Regions from separate parts of the Rossellomorea sp. GCM10028870 genome, predicted to be linked through region 1. Evidence: riboswitches for the same ligand, from Rfam matches in the RefSeq annotation. Region 1 holds a riboswitch; the other holds the start of a gene.

What was found. A riboswitch is a leader RNA that binds a small molecule or an ion and turns the genes downstream of it on or off. The one in region 1 is predicted to bind glycine.
Region 2: it holds a riboswitch for glycine, as region 1 does, so the genes downstream of both, ACFQWC_RS18720 (amino acid permease) here and gcvT (glycine cleavage system aminomethyltransferase GcvT) in region 1, are expected to answer to the same signal.

The regions. Positions count from the first base shown of each region.
Region 1 covers NZ_JBHTGN010000001.1:504,752-508,174, reverse strand. Annotated here, with positions in the region: gene gcvPA (aminomethyl-transferring glycine dehydrogenase subunit GcvPA) at 1-573, opposite strand, end outside; gene gcvT (glycine cleavage system aminomethyltransferase GcvT) at 590-1,696, opposite strand; glycine riboswitch at 1,794-1,872, opposite strand; glycine riboswitch at 1,876-1,967, opposite strand; gene ACFQWC_RS02590 (DEAD/DEAH box helicase) at 2,142-3,423, shown strand, end outside.
Region 2 covers NZ_JBHTGN010000005.1:52,143-55,565, reverse strand. Annotated here, with positions in the region: gene ACFQWC_RS18720 (amino acid permease) at 1-1,304, opposite strand, end outside; glycine riboswitch at 1,462-1,544, opposite strand; gene rlmH (23S rRNA (pseudouridine(1915)-N(3))-methyltransferase RlmH) at 1,702-2,181, opposite strand; gene ACFQWC_RS18710 (CxxH/CxxC protein) at 2,276-2,434, opposite strand; gene ACFQWC_RS18705 (S1C family serine protease) at 2,555-3,423, opposite strand, start outside.

The sequences.
Region 1 (3,423 bases):
ACCATTATTGTGCGGGATTTCCACCACTTCGATATATTGACCTTTTGCATAAGATCGTAAAACATCACGTGATTCCGGATGTACGGTACTTGAAACCAATACCTTTTTACGGCGGGTCTGACCTGCGCTCAGCATAGCTGCTTCTGCTAGTGCCGTTCCTCCATCGTACATGGAAGAATTGGCTACATCCATGCCAGTCAGCTCACAAATCATCGTTTGAAATTCAAAGATAGCTTGAAGTTCCCCTTGTGAGATTTCCGGCTGGTAAGGAGTATAGGCAGTATAGAACTCTGAACGTGATAATACATGATCCACGATGATCGGCATGTAGTGGTCGTATACTCCTGCCCCTAAAAAGGACGTGTGACTTTTCAAGTCAGCATTCTTCGCTGCCAATTTGGTCAGTTCTTTTACCAATTCTGTTTCTGACTTCGCTTCTTTGATTTTGTAATCCCCTTTGAAACGAACCTTCTCAGGAATATCTTCAAATAGATCGTTAACGCTGTCTACTCCTATGCTGTCTAACATTTCCCTTTGATCTTGCTCTGTCATCGGTAAATAACGATGCTTCATGACCGTCATTCCTCCCCTATTTCTTTGGTCTTTTATAGAATGGTGTCGATACCACTTTGGCTTTTAACTTTTTCCCTCTGATTTCAACCAGTACTTCTGTATCTAAAGAAGTAAACTCTTTATCAAGTAATGCTAATCCTACATTTTTCTTTAATGTCGGTGATTGCGTACCGGTTGTGACTTCCCCTATTTCTTCTTCACCGGAATATACTTTATAGCCATGACGGGGAATTCCGCGATCGATCATTTCAATCCCGACGATTTTTCTTGAAGCCCCTTCTTCCTTTTGCTGTTTCAGCACTTCCTGACCGATAAATGGAACCTCTTTATTCACCTTTACGGCGAATCCGATCCCCGCTTCGATCGGCGTGATGGATTGAGATAATTCTTGTCCGTAAAGTGCAAGATTGGCTTCAAAACGCAATGTATCACGTGCACCTAGTCCGCATGGTAGCACCCCATGGTCCTTTCCTGCTTCCAGGATAGCTTTCCAGATCGCAGCCGCATCACCAGCATCACAGTAGATCTCAAATCCGTCTTCCCCTGTGTAACCGGTACGTGAAACAAGTGCAAGTCTATCATCAATATTCACTTCGGTTTGGAATTTAAAAAATCCGATATCGCTTAGTGAATGTTCGTTTGTAAGTAATTGTAAAACTTGTTCGGCAAGTGGACCTTGAAGTGCCAATTGCGCCATATGTTCAGAGATGTTATTGATTTCTACGCCATCTACTTCATGTTCTTTCAACCACTGAAAATCTTTATCTATATTTGCTGCATTGACAACGAGCAAATAATCATTATCTTTTATTTTATAAACTAATAAGTCATCGACCGTCCCACCGTTTTCGTAGCACATAGCCGTATACTGAGCCCCTCCGTCTTTTACTTTGGAGACATCGTTTGTCATCATTTTTTGTAAGTAGTCAAGAGCCCCTTCACCCTTCACTTCAATTTCTCCCATATGAGAAACGTCGAATAGTCCAGCCCGGGATCGTACCGCTTCATGTTCTTCTTTAATACTTGAGAATTGCACTGGTAAAGCCCAGCCACCGAAGTCGATGGTCTTTCCTCCATACTCTTTGTACACTTCGTATAAAGGTGTTTGTTTTAACTCTGACATGACTTTTCCCCCTTTATCTTCCTTACATGCATAATCCTTAACCAAGTTTTATCCCATGAAAAAAGGACAGAAAAACCCCTTTTCATAAAGAAGTTTTCTCTGTCCTTGCACCTGAAAGTTTACCGAAGAACGGCTTTCCCCTTTGGTGGTTTCCGTTAAGGAAACACTCTCCAGAGTTGCGTCCAACAAGAGTCTTTTTGCCTGAGAGATTCACACTTAAAAGTGCTTGCTCCTTCGGCGCTGTATGCACAGTCTCTCCCCTTGTTATCATTCGCCAATATTCCTTGAAACATTTGGTCATACTAGAAATATACAGAAGAAATGTTGTAAATGTGAATGTTCGGATTTTCGAGTTTTTTTAACATTAGAAAATCTATTTTCATCCTACCATTAAATACGAGGATTGAGCAATCATTTTTATTAGAATTAAGGAGATGTTTTTCAGATGAATGTTGAGGTTTTATTTGATGAAGAATGGGGCGAGGGTCTCGAGAATTTAATTGATAACGATGGCCCATGGGGAAATTGGGAGCTTTATAAGCTGGCCATCGAATTTGAACATCATCTTGCAATTCCGAACTTTGAAGGCCTGCAAGCTCCAAAACATTTGGCAAATGTCACTCCACTCCCCCATCAGCTTGAAGCAGCAAAGCAGGTTGTCGAAACGATGAACGGCAAAGCGATCCTTGCAGATGAGGTCGGATTAGGCAAGACCATCGAAGCCGGATTGATATTGAAAGAATACATGATTAGGGGATTAGTGAAGAAAGTATTAATATTGGTTCCTGCATCCCTGGTCTCTCAATGGGCCTATGAATTGAACAGTAAGTTTTTCATCCCGGCTGTTCCGCAACGAAAAAGTTACGTATGGGATCAGTGCGATATTGTCGTCTCTTCCATGGATACGGCTAAGAGGAGCCCTCATCGAGAGAAGGTGTATGAACAGGACTATGATTTGGTGATTATCGATGAAGCTCACAAACTAAAAAATCATAAAACAAAAAACTATGAATTTGTCCAGAACTTAAAGAAGAAATTCTGCTTATTGCTGACGGCCACACCAATCCAAAATCGTGTTGAAGAGATTTTCCATCTAGTTTCCCTCCTTAAGCCTGGACATCTCGGAAATGAATCCGGGTTTTCTGACAGATATAAAAAAGGGGACCGTACTCTTCAAGAGGATGAACATTTAAAGAGTCTCATTAACAAAGTGATGATTCGTAATAGACGGAGCGATACGGGTATAGAATGGACGAAACGTCACGTTAAGACAGTTTTAATTGATTTTAACGAAGCTGAAAGAGATTTATATAACAGCATCGATTTGCTCAAGGGGGACTATGATGAGTGGGCTAATTCAAGCTCCTTCTCTCTATTGACACTTCAAAGAGAAGCATGCAGCTCACGTGAAGCAGTATTTTATACCCTTAAAAACATGCTGGAAAAGAAGGAGAACCCGACAGCAGCTTTTGAAAATACAATTGGTACACTTATGAAAAAAGTAGAAAACGTGACAATGAACTCCAAGGCTCAGAAAGCACTGGAAATCATCCAATCGATCAATGATAAAGTGATTATTTTTACAGAGTACCGGGCGACACAGCTCTATCTTCAATGGTTCTTAAAACAGCATGGAATAAGCTCCGTACCGTTTCGGGGTGGATTCAAGCGGGGGAAAAAGGACTGGATGCGTGAACTCTTCCAGAAGCATGCCCAGGTGTTGATTG
Region 2 (3,423 bases), on a different contig from region 1:
AGAATGAACCAAAGGGGAGTCAATAATAAGGCTGGACGAGTAGCCTCAGAAAACAGCATAATCACCAGGATCACAGCAAACATTGTGAGCACGACGTAATTCACAAAAGGTGTAAGTGGTGCTTTGAATGTTGATTTCAATTGTAATTGCGGACGTGTTTTCTTATACTTTATATGGCTGATCAGAATCACACCCCAGACCCATATGAAGCAAATCGCACTGATGGTTGTCACGATCCCAAAGGCTTGCTCTGGTAACAGTTTGCTTAACAGGGCTCCTGCGGATATGACCAGTGTGGAGATGAATAACCCATTACTTGGTACATGATTTTTATTCAGTTTTGCAAACTGAGACGGCCCTTGGTTATGATGGCTTAAATTATATAGAATCCGGCTCGTGGAGAACATGCCGCTGTTGCAGGCAGAAGCCGCTGATGTCAGCACCACAAAATTGATGATTCCGGCAGCCAGGGGAATTCCGATTAAGCTGAATGTTTTAACAAACGGACTTTCTGAAGCATTTAGACCCGTCCATGGGTTAATACATAAGAGCACAATCAGCGCGCCGACGTAGAAAAATAAAATCCTCAAAGGAATTTTATTGATGGCCGATGGGATATTTTTATGTGGATCAGATGTTTCTGCTGCCGATACGGCTACTAATTCCACACCGACATAGGCAAAGATGACCATTTGGAATGAAAGTAAAAACCCTGAAATTCCGTTCGGGAAAAAACTTCCATGTTCCCACAGATTCGTAACTGTAACCGCCCCTGCATCCGTCTTGAATCCCATCACCAGCAGCACAACACCGACACCGATCAACGCAAGAATCGTCATGACCTTGATTAAAGCAAACCAATACTCCAATTCCCCAAAGAGTTTCACCGTCAATAGGTTGAGCCCCAATAAAATGATTACGCAGATGAGTGCCGGTATCCACTGCGGGATATGGAACCAATAGTTCACGTATACACCAACAGCAATCACATCGGCCATGGCCGTCATGATCCAGCAGAACCAATAGGTCCAGCCCGTTACAAAGGACGCCCAGGCTCCAAGATACTCTTCCGCAATATCCGTTAACGACTGATAACCCGCATTGGACAACAGCAACTCTCCAAGCGCTCTCATCACAAAAAACAGGGCAATACCCACGATTAAATAAGCAAAGATGATCGAGGGACCTGCAAGCTGTATCGCTTTACCAGAACCTAAAAATAACCCCGTACCAATCGTACCGCCAATGGCAATCAGCTGAACATGGCGATTCGATAAATCCCTCTTTAATTTTCGTTGTTCCAACCTTAACTCCTCCTTACAGCCTTCCAATGTGATACATCGAGCAATAAATGAATACAAAAAAAGAGACTGGATGCGCTCCAATCTCATGGTCATAAGAATAACAAATACGATTTTGTATGCCAGCAACAATCATTACGGGCACACCAAAATAAATATCCGATACTCTTCTGTCCTTTTGCCTGAGATTATGAACCCTTCGGCGCCGCAAAAAACTCTCGCGGTCTCTCCAGAAGCTGCTCCTGCTATAGTATTATCCATAGCAATCATAGCTTTCTACGTAATTAAACTGTTTGGTTATTATTATTCTCTCGAATAGTTGATTATTCTAGTAGGAGTTAGGTGTTTTGTCAATAGGGAAGACATCCATTTCCTGTAGATGAATTTATTCGATGATTTTTTATTTATGGTACGGTTCACCCCGATTAATGCGAAACGCCCGATAAATCTGCTCCACCAGGATCAGTCGCATCAGCTGATGGGGAAAGGTCATTTTGGAAAACGAGAGGGTTTCATTTGATCTCTTGATTACATCATCACTCAAACCTAATGAACCACCAATGACAAACGCAACTTTGCTTTTCCCGTAAGTAGCAAGCTTGTCCAGATTATCGGCAAGTTCTTCCGATGAACGCATTTTCCCTTGGATGGCCAGGGCAATGACATGATGATCAGGAGAGATCTTAGCTAAGATCCGTTCGCCTTCTTTATTCTTCACTTGCTCTATTTCAGATTCACTCAATACTTCCGGGGCTTTTTCGTCGGCAAGCTCCACTATTTCTATCTTTGCATAAGCACCTAAGCGCTTTACATATTCACCTATTCCTTGCTTTAAATACTTCTCTTTTAATTTCCCGACCGTTACAATGGTGATATTCACTATCCACACTCGCTTTACAAACAATTTACAAACACGTTATCCACAGACTTTATCCACATATCCACAAATCCAATCCACATATCGTATGGGAATATTAGTTCGCCACTATATATATTGCGTTATTCCCACAATATTCACAGGTTGTGGATAACTTTTCATTTTCAGGAAGCTCTGTTAGTTGAGGGGCTACCTCATGTTCATCCACGACAATATCCATAGCTAATTCTACATGCTCTAAGCAGCAGTAAATCATGTTTTTTCCTCCTATACTTAACTCAAAATATACTCTATATACTTATCCACAATTATCATATCATGTAAAGAAAAAGCAGGAAAGGGCGCTTTGCCTTCCTGCTTTTCGCTTATCCACATTCTATAACCTGGATTCGTCAGTAAGTTTCATGGTTACTTCTTTCTTTTCACCGTTTCGATAGAACGTAACCTTCATCTGATCATTTACGTCTTTTTTGTTATATAGATGCTTTCTTAACTCAATGACATTTTCAATTTTCTCTCCGTCAAGCTCCGTAATCACATCGAGCTCTTGTAATCCGGCCTGGGCAGCTGGAGAATTGGGAACGGTTTGTCTAATCATAACACCATAGTTGATTTCTTTCGGAAGCTTCAATGTTTCCTGCTGGTGATAGGCAGAAATCTTATTCACATCCTCCAGTGTCACACCCATTGCAGGACGCTTGACCTCACCGTACTGCTCAAGATCTTCAATAATTGGCTGAGCATAGTTAATCGGGATGGCAAGTCCGATTCCTTCTACCGCACTCTGTGCAATTTTCATGGAGTTGATTCCGATCAGCTGGCCGGAAATATTGATTAACGCTCCACCACTGTTACCCGGGTTGATGGCTGCATCAGTTTGCAGAACCTCTGCATTCCAATCTTCCATCCCATCCTGGTTAATATCGACCGGAATCGTTCTCTCAACACCCGAAACAACCCCCTGTGTAACAGAACCTGAAAATTGCAGTCCCAGTGGGTTACCAATCGCAATAACTGGCTCTCCCGCTTTCAGCTTATCTGAATTTCCAAACTCAGCAATATCGTCTTTCTTGATTTGGCTGCCATCGATTTCGATTACAGCCAGGTCTGTCCAAATATCCGCACCACGCATTTCAGCCGGTACCTTTGTGCCGTCCGCAAGCGTCACCTCAAGCTGATCTGCGCCTTCTACAACATGATTATTGGTTACGATATAAACCTTATTACCCTCTTTTTTATACATTA